Regions from separate parts of the Streptomyces sp. NPDC004647 genome, predicted to be linked through region 1. Evidence: riboswitches for the same ligand, from Rfam matches in the RefSeq annotation. Region 1 holds a riboswitch; each other region holds the start of a gene.

Region 1 (4,691 bases):
CGGCGAGCGAACGGGCGGTGGGTTCGAGGTCGAACTCGAGGCGGACGACACCGTCCTCGAAGCTGCGCTGCTGGGTGTAGCCGGCGTCCGTGAACACCTTGATCATCTTGCTGTTGGCGGGCAGCACCTCGGCGGCGAAGCGGCGGATACCGCGCTCCCGGGCGACGGCGCCGATGTGTTCGAGGAGCGCGGACGCCACCCCCCGGCCCTGGTGGGCGTCCTGGACGAGGAAGGCGACCTCGGCCTCGTCAGCAGGAGCGGAGGCCGACCTTCCGCTTTCGTCGATCCGGTCATACCGTACGGTGGCGATGAAGTCACCACCGACAGTTGCCGCGAGTCCGACCCGGTCGACGTAGTCGTGGTGGGTGAAGCGGTGCACGTCACGGTCGGAGAGCCGGGGGTACGGTGCGAAGAAGCGGTAGTACTTCGACTCGTCCGAGACCTGCTCGTAGAAGCTCACCAGGCGCTGGGCGTCGTCCGCGGTGATGGGCCGGATCTGGGCGGTGCCGCCGTCGCGCAGCACGACGTCGGCTTCCCAGTGGGTCGGGTACACATGCTCCGACGTCGTCCGCATGGGGCCCAGCCTACGGGCGCCCGGCCGGGATCAGCACTCCATGTGCCATGAGAGAGAGACTGACTGGGCATTGGTCTAGACAACGGCTACCATCTGGCAAGACCTGACACGACCCGAAGGGCAACACCATGGTTGAGCGCCGCGTCAACGTCGGCTGGGCCGAGGGCCTGCACGCCCGTCCCGCTTCGATCTTCGTCCGCGCAGCGACCGCCTCCGGCGTCCCCGTGACGGTCGCCAAGGGCGAGGGCAGCCCGGTCAACGCCGCCTCCATGCTCGCCGTACTCGGCCTGGGCGCCCAGGGCGGCGAGGAGATCGTTCTCGCCTCCGATGCCGATGGCGCGGAGATCGCCCTGGATCGTCTGGCGAAGCTGGTGGCCGAGGGCCTCGAGGACCTTCCGGAGACCGTCTAGAAATCGGGGGACCGCTTTTCCCTCAGGAGAGTGCGGTCGCCCGGTCGCCGATCCGGCGAATTCAACGCGGCGGGACCTCGGCGGACCATTCAGGTCCGCCGAGGTCCGCTTTTTGATTTTCCGCGCACCAGGAAGCGCGGGCAAGAATTCCCTTCTCGTTGTATACGGGATTCCTGTTAATTCCGGGCGCTCATTCTGTTGACGGATTGTTTCGAAGATCTCACATTCATCGGACGGCGCAGCCGGTAGGCGGCGGTCGAGCGCTCGGTGTGCAGGGTCATGAGCGCGCGGGCACGGTCCGCGTCACCGCGCGCCACCGCGTCCGCTATCGCCGCGTGCTCCTCCCAGGAGGCGGCCTCCCGGACCGTCGGATCCGCCGCGTAGACCCAGGTGATCTTGCGGCGGACCTGGGTGAGCAGAGCCGCGAGGCTGGGGCTGCCGGAGGCCTGGGCCAGGGTTTCGTGGAACCAGCCCCCCAATGACCGCAGATCCGCCAAGTGCCCCAGCCGGGCGCGCTCCTGGCCCAGCCGCACGAGCCCGCGCAACACCTTGAGGTGCGCTTCGGTACGGCGCTGTGCGGCGCGTGCCGCGCCCAGCGGCTCCAGCAGCGCGCGGATGTCGAGGAGATCCGCCGCCTCCTGCTCCGAAGGCTCGGCGACACACGCGCCCGCATGCCGGCGGGTGGTCACGAAGCCCTCGGACTCCAGGGTGCGCAGAGCCTCCCGGACCGGGACCCGGGAGACTCCGTAGCGGCGGGCGAGGACCTCCTCGGCCAGCCGGCTTCCGGGCGGATGCGCCCCGGAGACAATGTCCTCCCGGATGGCCTGGCATACCGCGTGCGCGGGAATCCGGCCCCTGGCCACCGCATCGCCGTTCACATTTCGCCCCCGCATGGCCGGACCTCCGCTTAATCCCCGTGAAACGCGTTCGATCACCGCTTGTTCTTGAACTCTATGGCAACAGGGCCGAATTTCCGATGAGGGCGGCCGGAACGAGGATATCTTTTGACCGAAGGCCGGTCAGATGCTGAGGCTGTGCGAGCGCAGATAGGCGACCGGGTCGATGTCCGAGCCGTACTCCGGAGAGGTACGGGCCTCGAAGTGCAGATGCGGGCCGGTGGTGTTGCCCGTGCTGCCCGAGAGACCGATCTGCTGCCCGGGGGTGACCGTCTCGCCGACGGAGACGCCGACGGACGACAGATGGCCGTACTGCGTGTAGGTGCCGTCCTTCATCTTGATGACGACGTTGTTGCCGTACGAGCCGCCCCAGCCGGCCTCGACGACGGTGCCCGAGCCCACGGCATGCACCGAGGTGCCCGAGCCGGCGTGAAAGTCGATACCGGTGTGGGTGCCGGAGGACCAGGCGCCGCCGGACGACTGGTACGGGGTGGAGAGGGAGCTGCCCTCGATCGGAAGAACGAAGGAGCCCAGCCGCTTGCGCTCCGCCTCGCGGGCGGCCCGGGCCTTGGCCGCGCGCTCCTCCTTGGCCTTCTCCTCGGCGGCGCGCCTGGCCTCGGCGGCCCGCTTCTTCGCCGCGGCTTCGGCCTTCGCCTCGGCGGCGGCCTTGTCGGCGGCGTCCTGCTGGGCCCGGGCCTGCTCGTCGACGGTCTTCGCGACCTTGTCTGCGGCGACGATCGCCTGGAGCAGGCCGGTCTCCGCGGCCGCGGGGGCGGGTGCGTCCGCGGGAGCGGCGAGCGCTGGGTTGGCGAGCGAGGCGACGACGCCGGTGGTGGCCAGCGTGGCTATGCCCGCGAAGTTCGCGCCGGAGCAGACGAGTCGGCTCGAGCGGCGGTGTTTCCCGGTGGCACGGGTGAACGCCATGGGGTGGCGAGCTCCTTTCCTTCCTTCTCGCCTACCGGGTTAGCTGACGGGTTCGGAGCAGGAAGGTCTCCTACGGGCCCCTCCGAGGAGGTGCCCGATTCACCCCAGGGACTGCTGCCCTCCCCCCGGAGGGGGCGAGGCGGGTGGGTCCCCGGCTCCCCAGGCTCGCGCCTCAGGGGACTCGGCGATGGCTGCTCCGGGGACCGCGGGTTGCGGGGTGTTCGGCCGGACAGTCGGACCGACGCTAAACGGGGCAACTTTCAATCGCCAAAGAAATCCGGGTGTTTGTAGCGGAGACCACAGAAGAACGGGCAGTCTCAGCAACAAAACGGGCAAACAGGAGTACCCCGGCGCCTCGTCAGGTGCCGGGGTACCTCTCTGTCCCGAAAAGGCCGGTCCGATCCGTACCGGTCCGTCCGTACCGGTCCGTCCGTACTGCCCTGGCCTGTCCGGCCGTTCGCCTCGGATCGGCGCGCGGTGTCCGGGTGCCATGCTGCCGGAGCACCTCCCGGACGTCCGGGTGCCGTGCAGCCGGAGCTGTCTCCCGGACGGAGCCCGGGAGACTCGCGCGCCCGGCGGGCAGGGCCGGACCGCCCTCAGGAGCAGGGCAGTTCGGGCGGCCGGCGGTGCGTCGGTCAGCCGCTGACCACCTTCACCTCGCCGATCCCGAGCGCCCTGACCGGCTCCTCGATCGCCGAGGCGTCCCCGACCAGTACCGTGACGAGACGGCCGCCCGGGAAGGCGCTGACGGCCGCCGCGGTCGCCTCGACGGTGCCCGTCTCGGCGAGCCGGGCGTACAGCTGCGCCTGGTAGTCGTCCGGCAGTTGCTGCTCGACCTGGTCGGCGAGCGTGCCCGCGACGGCGGCCGAGGTCTCGTACTTCAGCGGGGCGACGCCGACGAGGTTCTGCACGGCGACATCTCGCTCGGCGTCGGTCAGCCCCTCGGCCGCCAGGGTGCGCAGCACCGTCCAGGTGTCCTCCAGCGCCGGGCCGGTGGAAGCGGTGTCCACCGATCCGCTGATCGCGAGCAGCGAGGCCCCCGTGCCGTCCGGGGCCGAGCGCAGTACCTGGCCGAAGGCCCGCACGCCGTACGTGTAGCCCTTCTCCTCGCGCAGCACCCGGTCGAGCCGGGAGGTGAGGGTGCCGCCGAGGCAGTAGACGCCGAGCACCTGGGCGGGCCAGATCCGGTCGTGCCGGTCCGGGCCGATGCGGCCGATCAGCAGCTGCGTCTGCACGGCGCCCGGACGGTCCACGATCACGACGCGGCCGGTGTCGTCGGCGGTCACCGGCGGTACGGAGCGGGGCTTGGCGGTGCCGCCGGTCCAGGCACCCAGGCTGTCGGCCAGCACCGTGTCGAGGTCGATGCCGGTCAGGTCACCCACGACCACCGCGGTGGCGGTGGCGGGCCGTACGTGCGCCTCGTAGAAGGCCCGTACGGCCGCGGCGTCGACCCGCTCGACGGTCTCCTCGGTGCCCTGCCGGGGACGGGACATCCGGGCGTCCGCCGGGAAGAGCTCCTTGGACAGCTCCTTGGCGGCGCGGCGCGCCGGGTTGGCCTGCTCGTGCGGGATCTCGTCGAGGCGGTTGGCGACGAGCCGCTCGATCTCGCTGTCGGGGAACGCGGGCGCGCGCAGCGCGTCGGCGAGCAGCCCGAGAGCCTTGGGCAGCCGGGAGGCCGGCACCTCCAGGGAGACACGGACGCCGGAGTGATCGGCGTGCGCGTCGAGGGTGGCGCCGCAGCGCTCCAGCTCGGCGGCGAACTCCTCGGCGGTGTGCTTGTCCGTGCCCTCGGACAGCGCCCGCGCCATGATCGTGGCGACGCCGTCCAGGCCCGCGGGCTCGGCGTCGAGGGGCGCGTCGAGGTTGACCTCGACGGCCACGACCTGC
Region 2 (4,691 bases), on a different contig from region 1:
CGAGCGCGCCGTACGCGAAGGAGACGGCGCGTGCGGCGCGCGCGTTCGGCGCGTGGACCGCGCCGTACCGGGCGCCGCGATCGGCGCGGGCGGCACCGGCCGGTCCCGCCTGGCCGGATGTGGAGTGGCCGTCCTGTTGGAGCAACGACGCGCGCTGTGCGGACGTCAGCCGGTCGAGCAGCCGCTCCGCGGTCTCGAGCTTCCTCTGCACCGTGCGTTTGTGCCCGCGCAGATCGGCCTGTTGTTTCCTGAGCTCCGCCAGTTTGTCACCGGCCCGGGACCGGACCTCCTCGATGCCGCGCAGCCCGCGGCGCATGCCGGCGATCACGACGGCCTGGCGGCTGCCCGCCCGCTCGATGACCCTGACGCGGTCGAGGTACTGCTCGGGAGAGGCGGAGAGGACGAGCTGGAAGGCGGGATCGAGGCCCCCGGAGCGGTACTGGGCGGCAGCGATCGAACCGAGTGCGTTGCGGGAGATATTGAGTTCCCCGGTCCTGCGGGCGGCCTCGTCGCGCAGGCCGTCCAGCTTCTTCTGAGCGGCGTCGGACTTCTCCTTCGCTCCGTTGTACTTCTCGGTGGCCACCTCGGCCTCGTGGTGGAGCCGGTCCACCTCGGCCTTCACCTGAGCGGGGGTGAGACCCGGGTCGGCGTACGCGGGGCCATCGACGGCTGTCGCGCCCGCCGCGCCGGCGAGGGCGAGCACCGTCGCCGTACGGGCGGTGTTGCCGGTGAGCGATCGCTGCCTGGGCTTTCTGTGCGAGGCCACGGCCGCCATCACATCCTTCCTGCTGACCGGCGGCCGTGGGGAGCGGTCGCCATGGGGGAGGACCGTAGCCCTCCGGATCGCCGGCGAGCACGGCGATGACCGGGACTGAAAGGTTTCGGCACGGCGCTGAACAGAAGCACCGGGTGAATTCTCCCGGTACTGCCGGTTCGCGCTACGGGCCTGACCGAAGCGGCGATTGAGGCTCTCCCGGCTGAACCCCGGTGCTATGAGCCCGGGCGCGGGCTGCCGGTCTGCCGCGCATGTCGGCGTGACAGTGCCCCCGACTGCACGCAGTCGGGGGCACTGTCACAGCTTGCGGCACGCGGCCCGTACCGGCGCTGGTCCGTACGGCCTTGTCCGTCGTAGGCGGCTACGCCGGGCGGACGCTCCCGTAGATCGGCATGAACGTGATCGCCTCGGTCCGTACGTTCGCCCCGGGCTTCGGCGCGTGGATCATCTGGCCGTCGCCTATGTAGAGCCCGACGTGGCTGATGTCGTCGTAGAAGAAGACCAGGTCACCCGGCTTCAGGTCCTCCGTGGCGATGCGCGAGCCGACCTTCACCTGGTCCCAGGTGGTGCGGGGCAGCGAGACACCTGCGGCCTTCCAGGCACCCTGGGTCAGGCCCGAGCAGTCGTAGGAGTTCGGGCCGGTGGCGCCCCACACGTACGGCTTGCCGATCTGCGCCCGCGCGAAAGCCAGCGCCTTGGCAGCCTTGGTGGCGTACGTGCCGGAGTCCGCGCCCGTGCCCGAGCCCGGGGTGGAGGTGCCGCCGTCCGACGAGCCCGAGCCCTCGTTCCGCTCCCGCTCCTCGCGCTGCTTCTCCGCCTGCTCCCGGGCCAGCTCCTCCGCCTTGCGCTGGGCTGCCTGCTCTCTCTTGCGCTCGAGCGCCGCCAGCCGCGCCTTCTCCTCGGCCGTCAGGTCCGACAGCAGCTCGCGGGCTTTGGCGAGCTTGCCCTGCACGGACTCCTTGCTGGTCCGCAGCTCGTTCTGCGACTCGTTCAGCTGCGCCAGGCTCTCGGTCGCCTCGGCGCGCTTCTCCGTCGCAGTCGCCTGCTGGGTCTGGAAGTCCGTCACCGCTTGCTTCTGCCGGCCGGTCATCCGGTCCAGCATGTGGTTCTGGTCGAAGTAGTCCTGCGGGTCGGAGGCGAGCAGCAGGGTCGCGGTCGGGTCCATCCCGCCGTTCCGGTACTGCGTTGCGGCGTAGCTGCCGAGCAGCCGCCGGGCCTCGTTGAGCTTCTGCGTCCGCTTGGCCACATCGTCGATCAGCCGGTCGGACTTGGTGCGCTGCTTGTCCGTGCGCTCCTTTGCCTCGTTGTACTCCTGGGTGGCCGTACCCGCCTGCCGGTAGAGCTCGTCCACCTTCTTCTGGACCTCTTCCACGCTCTGCTTCGGCTCCCCAGGTGCGGCCTGGGCAGTCTGCGAGAGCAGGCCGAAGGAGGCGAGTGCCGCGGTCGAGAGGCCGACGGCGGTGCGGGACCCGTGGGAGGTGAGAGTACGAGGCCGCGATTTGCGGTGCGACGCCAAGGCGCGCGTCTCCTTCCGTGGACCGCCTACCGGGTTAGCTGTCGGGTTCGGGCGATCGGAAGGTTGCCCTACGGTCCGTACGCCGCGTGCTCTGCACGCGTGTGCGAACCGATTCACCCCGGTGATACGTGTGGGTCCCCGGCTCCGGCTGCCCCTCGGGCATTGGCCGGACTCGGCGTCGGCGCCCGTGCCGACGCGGTCGCCGGCGGGGGGTGCGGGTCGCCTGAGCGAGCACGGTAGCCAACTTGTGGTGCCGCTGTGAAGGCTGATGTTCGATATGCCCGAAACCTTTTCGTGACCTAGCCCCCATGGCAACCGACTGGACGGTACGCGGCTGCGCACAGTGACAACCGACGGGACGGTACGGAGGGGCCTCGGTGGTGATCCGGAGGGAAGCACGGTGGACATCGCCGGGACGGCGGCGGGACGACAACCGGGCGGCAGCGGGCCGGCGGCGGGGCAGCACCAGGGCAGCGGCAGGGGCAGCGACGGGGGTGACAATGGGGAAGCGGTGTGGGCTGTCGGTCCGGCGGCCTAGACTCGGTTGGCGATGAGCAGCCTCTTTGACGACAGCTTCCTGGCGGACCTCGAGCACCCGGCCGAGCGCCCCCCGCCCCCGCCCGAGGGCCCGGCGCCCGAACACGTTCCGGCGGACCTGTTCGGTGGGCGCTTCGACGCCCCCGTGGACCGGGACGCGTACTACCGCGACGGCGCACCGCGCCCCGCCGTGGACCCCGCCGCGCTGCTCGAAGGCCTGAACGAGCAGCAGCGGGCCGCGGTCGTCCACACCGGTTCGCCGCTGCTCATCGTCGCCGGTGCCGGGTCCGGCAAGACCCGGGTGCTCACCCACCGGATCGCACATCTGCTGGGCACCCGCCGCGTGCACCCCGGCCAGGTCCTCGCGATCACCTTCACCAACAAGGCCGCGGGCGAGATGAAGGAGCGAGTGGAGGAGCTCGTGGGGCCGCGGGCGAATGCCATGTGGGTGTCCACCTTCCACAGCGCGTGCGTCCGCATCCTGCGCCGGGAGAGCAAGAAACTCGGCTTCACCTCCAGCTTCTCGATCTACGACGCCGCCGACTCCAAGCGCCTCATGGCACTGGTCTGCCGAGATCTGGACCTGGACCCCAAGCGCCACCCTCCCAAGGCCTTCAGCGCGAAGATCTCCAACCTCAAGAACGAGCTCATCGACGAGGAGGACTTCGCCGCGCAGGCTGCCGGGAGCGCCTCCGGGTCGGAGGGCGGCGGAGGGTTCGAGAAGACCCTCGCCGAGGCGTACGCGCTCTACCAGTCGCGGCTGCGCGAGGCCAACGCGCTGGACTTCGACGACATCATCATGACGACGGTTCATCTCCTCCAGGCGTTCCCGGACGTCGCGGAGCACTACCGGCGGCGCTTCCGGCACGTACTCGTCGACGAATACCAGGACACCAACCACGCGCAGTACACCCTGATCCGTGAGCTGGTGGGGACGGGCGGGACCGAGGCCGGGACCGAGACCGATCGAGCCCCTGTCGCGGAGCTGTGCGTGGTGGGCGACGCCGACCAGTCGATCTACGCCTTCCGCGGCGCGACCATCCGTAACATCCTCCAGTTCGAGGAGGACTATCCGGACGCGAAGACGATCCTGCTGGAGCAGAACTACCGCTCCACGCAGACCATCCTCAGCGCCGCCAATGCCGTCATCGAGCGGAACGAGAACCGCCGCCCGAAGAACCTGTGGACCGAGGCCGGGGCGGGCGCGTCGATCACCGGCTATGTCGCCGACACCGAGCACGACGAGGCGCAGTTCGTCGCCGACGAGATCGACCGGCTGACGGACGCGGGTGACGCCAAGGCGGGCGACGTCGCCGTTTTCTACCGTACGAACGCCCAGTCCCGGGTCTTCGAAGAAATCTTCATCCGGGTCGGGCTGCCGTACAAGGTCGTCGGCGGCGTGCGCTTCTACGAGCGCAAGGAGGTCCGCGACGTGCTCGCGTATCTGCGCGTGCTCGCGAACCCCGAGGACACCGTGCCGCTGCGCCGGATCCTCAACGTGCCCAAGCGCGGCATCGGCGACCGGGCGGAGGCGATGATCGACGCGCTCGCGCAGCGCGAGAAGACCTCCTTCGCGCAGGCGCTGCGCCGGGTCGACGAGGCGTACGGCATGGCGGCCCGGTCGGCGAACGCGGTGAAGCGGTTCAACACACTGCTCGAGGAGCTGCAGACGATCGCCGAGTCCGGCGCCGGGCCGGCGACGGTGCTGGAGGCGGTCCTGGAGCGTACGGGCTATCTCGCCGAGCTCCAGGCGTCCACCGATCCGCAGGACGAGACGCGGGTCGAGAACCTTCAGGAACTGGCGGCGGTGGCCCTGGAGTTCGAGCAGGAGCAGGCCGCTGGGAACGCTGAGAACCCGGGCAC
Region 3 (4,691 bases), on a different contig from region 1:
CCGCGCCCCGCGTTCGACGGTCCGGCCGGCCGGCCGCTGACCAAATTCGAGGGTGCCGGCCTGGACAAGGGGCACTCCGTGCACGATCTGCTGTTCGTGCGCCGCTGAACGACGGCCCGCCGAGCGATTCTTCGCACATCCTTATGGCGTCGCCCCCGACCCCACACCCTCGTTAGGGTCGACAGGTGCATCAGTCCCCGCTCCCGCCGCAGCCGCGCCAGCAGCCGCCGGTCCCGGTCTACGAACCGCAGCCGCAGTTCGACGCCGTACCGGAGCGAGCACACTGGCGCTACCGCCCGTCCCGCCAGTTCTGGCACAGCAAGGCAGTGCGCGTCGGCGCCCTGATCACGGTGCTCGTACTCTCCGGCCTGGTCATCCTCGCCCTGGTACGCGAACAGACCGGTACCGAGGGGTTCCTGGTCGGCCTGGGCCTGGCCGTGCTGCCCGTGCCGCTGCTCCTGGCCGCGTTCCGCTGGCTCGACCGCGTCGAACCCGAGCCCTGGCGGAATCTGCTCTTTGCCTTCGCCTGGGGCGCCTGCGCTGCGACGCTCGTGGCGATCATCGCCAACGGCTTCGCCACACAGTGGATCGCCACCCGTGTCGAGACGTCCTCCGCCACCGAGGCGGAGGCCTGGGGCGCCACGTTCATCGCGCCCGTCATCGAGGAGAGCGCCAAGGGCGCGGCCCTGCTCCTGCTCTTCGTCTTCCGCCGCCGCGACTTCGACGGCATCGTCGACGGCGTCGTCATAGCCGGGATCACCGCGACCGGCTTCGCCTTCACCGAGAACATCCTCTATCTCGGGAACGCCTTCGGTGAGGACCAGGCGCTCGGCTCCTCCGGATTCCAGTCGGTCACTGCCGCGACCTTCTTCATCCGCATCGTGATGTCGCCTTTCGCCCACCCGCTCTTCACCGCGCTGACCGGCATCGGCTTCGGCATCGCCGCTCTCGCAGCACCGCACCAGCGCGCCCGCCGCATTCTGCTGCCGCTCGCCGGACTGCTCACCGCGATGGTCCTGCACGCCGTCTGGAACGGCTCGGCCAGCCTCGGGGGCTACGGCTTCATCGCCGTCTACGGCATGTTCATGGTCCCGGTCTTCGCGCTGCTCACCTGGCTGGTGATCTGGTCCCGCGGCAACGAGCTGAAGACCGTACGCAGCCACCTGCCCGCCTACGTGGCAGCCGGCTGGCTGGTCCCCCCGGAGCCGCACGCGCTGTCCTCCATGCGGGCCCGCTCGATCGCCCGCGATGTGGTGCGGCGCGCCCATGGGAGCGCGGCGGCCCGAGCGGTCGCCGAGTACGAGTCCTTCGCGACGGCGCTGGCCTTTCTGCGGCAGCGGGCGCACCGGGGCGCGGCGGGCCCGGACTTCGTCGCCCGCGAGCAGGAGCTGCTTCACCACCTGTGGCAGCGCAAGGATGTGGCGCAGCCTGCACTCGCCCATGCCGCGCTGGTCACCACGCGCCGCTCGGTCCCCCCGCAGTGGGCGCCGCATGGACAGCAGTACGGGTCGCCGCAGGGGCAGCAGCAGTACGGCCCGGCGCAGGGACAGCGGCAGTACGGGCAACCGGCGGGACAGCCGTACGGGCAGGGACAGCCGGCGGAGCAGCCGTACGGGCAGGGACAGCCGAACGGCTCAGCGCAGCAGCCGGTGTACGGGCAGCAGTACGGGTCCGGTCCGGCGTACGGCGGCACCTCGTACCCCGGCACCCAGGAGGGACCGCCCCCCTGGCCCTACGACGCGCCACCCCGGTACCACCGCTGAGCGAGTAGCCAGGCAGACCTGGCCCCGGTGGCCGGTTCCGAAGCGCAGCCGCATACGCCCGAAGGCCGCGCCGACCGGGCAGACCAGTCCCGAAGGTACGGGGCCGGACTCTCTCCCCGACTCTCGACGCCCGGCTCACGGCTCACGGCTCTTGGCTCTTGGCTCTACGGATCAGGAGCCGGATCAGGCGCAGGGCGTGACGTCGCTCCGCGCGTCTCTACCTCCGCGGCTCTCGGCCTCCGCACTCCGCACCTCCGCAAACAGCGACGCACCCCGCCAGGAGCGAGGTGCGTCGAAGTTACGGACGATGCCTCAGAGGCTCACACCGTGCTCGCGCAGCCAGGCAGCCGGGTCGATCGGGTCGCCACCGCCCGGCCGGACCTCCATGTGGAGGTGCGCGCCGGTGACATTGCCCGTGGCGCCGACGCGGCCGATGGTTTCGCCCGTCGCCACCTTCCCGGACGTCTGGGTCATCGAGGAGAGGTGGCAGAACCAGACTTCCGTGCCGTCCTCGAGGGTGAGCACGATCCGGTAGCCGTACGAACCGGCCCATCCGGCCTCGGTGATGGTGCCGCCGTGCACTGCCTTGACGGGGGTGCCGGTCGGGGCGGCGAGGTCCTGGCCAGTGTGGTCGTTGGACCACATGGAACCGGACTGGCCGAAGCTGGAGGTGAGGGTGTAGGAGGAGACCGGGGCGGTGTATTCGCGGGCGAGCTTGGCGAGCCGCTCGGCCTCCGCCGCCGCTTTCGCCTTGCGCTCCGCCTCTGCCTCGGCCTTCTCGGCGGCTGCCTTCGCCGCCGCCTTCTTCTCGGCGGCGACCTTGGCGGCCTTCTCGGCGGCGGCCTTCTCCTCGGCCTCGCGCTCCGCCTTCTCGGCGGCGGACTGCTGCTGCTCGGCCTGCTTCATGATGCGGGCCCGCAGCGCCTCGCCGGCGCCGGTGCCGTCGGTGACCTCGCTGTCCGTGAGCCCGGCCTGGGAGAGCGGAGCCTGGGCGGCCACAACGCCCTCACCGGCACCGTCAGAGCCGGAGCCGGAGTCGTCGGAGACCAGGGACCCGATACCGGGCAGCGATCCGGCATCCGGGAGCTTCTCCGACACGGAGGCGAGGTCCGGCATGGAGATCGAGACCGGCGGCTTCTCCTGCGCGCTGGCCATGCCGCCCGCACCGACAGCGGCGAAGACGCCGACTCCGAGGACAGCGCTGCTACGGGCCATGCCGCCACCGCGCTGCTTGACGACGCGGTGCCTGCCGCGCACCGCGGCCACGGATTCCGCGGTCGGATTCCAGTCACCGACTCCGGCCGGGGGCTCCTCGGCGAACCCGGCATCGTGACTCTCGGGTTCGTACAGGAACTCGGGGGCAGGGCTGTTGGACGCCACGCGGGCGCACTCCTTTCCTTCCTTCGCCTACCGGGTTAGCTGACGGGTTCGGAGCAGGAAGGTCTCCTACGGACCCCTCCGAAGAGGCGTCCGATTCACCCCATGTAGTGGTTCCCCGGTTCCCTTGGTACTGGTGTTGCGGGTGGAGCAGATCGTGCGGGATTCGGCGTCAGCGCACGGTGCCACCTCTTGTGGCGGCTGGGACGACCGCGCTGCGTTATCGAACGTTAATAGACCCGGGGTGCCTATTCCAAGCTGTTCCGGGTGATCGTTAACGGATATCGCGGGGACCAACCAGGACACGAAATGCCTAATCCGGGCGAGTTGCCCCTGCGGCGGAAAACCCGTCCCGGCTGATCGTGTGCCAGTTGTTATGCGGAGTGGCGCGGACCGGTTACGGACCGTCAGAAGGGTGGCCGGACCTCGAGCCGTCGCCCGCGCCGCGCACGATTCCCACCGCCCTACGCCGCATCGGCTGCCGCTCGGCCGGGCGGCTGACCGCCAGCAGCGCCATGTCATCCGCGGCCCCGCCCGCGGTGTGCCGGGCCACGTCCTCGACGAGGGCGTCGAGCAGGGCATCGGGTCCGGAGAACAGCCGGCCGCGCAGCCGCTCCTGCGGATCGTAGAAGACGCCGTTGGCGTCCCGGGCCTCGGTCATCCCGTCCGTGAAGAGCAGCAGCGTGGCGCCCTCGGGGAAGGCGAACTCATCCACCCGCTCCGGCTGGTCGGCCAGCTCACCCAGGCCGAGGGGCAGCGCAGGCACGACGGGGTCGGCTACGAACACGCCGCCGTCGGCGTACAGCAGAAGGGGGGAGGGATGGCCTCGGTTGAGGATGCGGAGAGCGGGTTCCGGGAGAGCGGCTCCCGTGTCCGTACGCCGGATGGTCGGCACCTCGGCCAGCACGGCCGTGGTGAAGCCCTCGGACCGGTCCGGGCCTTCATGCCGCTGCCTCTCGCGCTGGAGCGCCCGCTCCAGCCGGGCCGCGACCCCCACCAGGGTCGCCTCCTGCTCCGCGGCCTCCCGGAAGGCGCCGATGACGACGGCCACCGCCTCGACGGCGTCCAGGCCCTTGCCGCGGACGTCACCGACGATCAGGCGGACCCCGTACGGGGTGTCCTGCACCGCGTAGAGGTCACCGCCGATCCGGGCGTCGGTCTGCGCGGCCTCGTAGCGCGCGGCGACATGGAAGCCGCCGATCCGCTCGTCGGGTGTCGGAAGCACGGCCCGCTGGGCGGCCTCGGCGATGCTCCGCGCCGAGGCGAGCTCCCGCCCGCTGCGGCGCACCACACGGTTGATGAAGAGCGCCAGCACGGCGACGGTCAGGACGGTGACCAGCTCGGTCACCGACTCCACGGCGCCCAGGTCGCGGTTGACGAGGTGCAGCGTGACCACGGCGAGCCCGGCGGCGATGCCCGCGGTCGCCGTGGCGCGCAGCGAGAAGAACGGGGCGGCGACCAGCGGGGCGGCCGAGAAGAAGGGCGAGCCGGTGAAGCGCGACGGCGTCGAGAGGTCGAAGGCAAGACCGCCGATGATCAGCGCGGCCGGGA

The links. A riboswitch is a leader RNA that binds a small molecule or an ion and turns the genes downstream of it on or off. The one in region 1 is predicted to bind cyclic di-AMP.
Region 2: it holds a riboswitch for cyclic di-AMP, as region 1 does, so the genes downstream of both, ABZW18_RS29495 (NlpC/P60 family protein) here and ABZW18_RS27490 (M23 family metallopeptidase) in region 1, are expected to answer to the same signal.
Region 3: it holds a riboswitch for cyclic di-AMP, as region 1 does, so the genes downstream of both, ABZW18_RS11965 (M23 family metallopeptidase) here and ABZW18_RS27490 (M23 family metallopeptidase) in region 1, are expected to answer to the same signal.

The regions. Positions count from the first base shown of each region.
Region 1 is NZ_JBEXKU010000077.1:16,102-20,792, forward strand. Features, by position in the region: gene ABZW18_RS27475 (GNAT family N-acetyltransferase) at 1-574, opposite strand, end outside; gene ABZW18_RS27480 (HPr family phosphocarrier protein) at 703-984, shown strand; gene ABZW18_RS27485 (GntR family transcriptional regulator) at 1,161-1,877, opposite strand; gene ABZW18_RS27490 (M23 family metallopeptidase) at 2,004-2,804, opposite strand; cyclic di-AMP (ydaO/yuaA leader) riboswitch at 2,819-3,001, opposite strand; gene ABZW18_RS27495 (pitrilysin family protein) at 3,440-4,691, opposite strand, start outside.
Region 2 is NZ_JBEXKU010000095.1:2,411-7,101, forward strand. Features, by position in the region: gene ABZW18_RS29490 (C40 family peptidase) at 1-766, opposite strand, end outside; gene ABZW18_RS29495 (NlpC/P60 family protein) at 1,137-2,291, opposite strand; cyclic di-AMP (ydaO/yuaA leader) riboswitch at 2,299-2,479, opposite strand; gene pcrA (DNA helicase PcrA) at 2,842-4,691, shown strand, end outside.
Region 3 is NZ_JBEXKU010000021.1:14,893-19,583, forward strand. Features, by position in the region: gene trmB (tRNA (guanosine(46)-N7)-methyltransferase TrmB) at 1-108, shown strand, start outside; gene ABZW18_RS11960 (PrsW family glutamic-type intramembrane protease) at 186-1,763, shown strand; gene ABZW18_RS11965 (M23 family metallopeptidase) at 2,076-3,143, opposite strand; cyclic di-AMP (ydaO/yuaA leader) riboswitch at 3,151-3,322, opposite strand; gene ABZW18_RS11970 (PP2C family protein-serine/threonine phosphatase) at 3,538-4,691, opposite strand, start outside.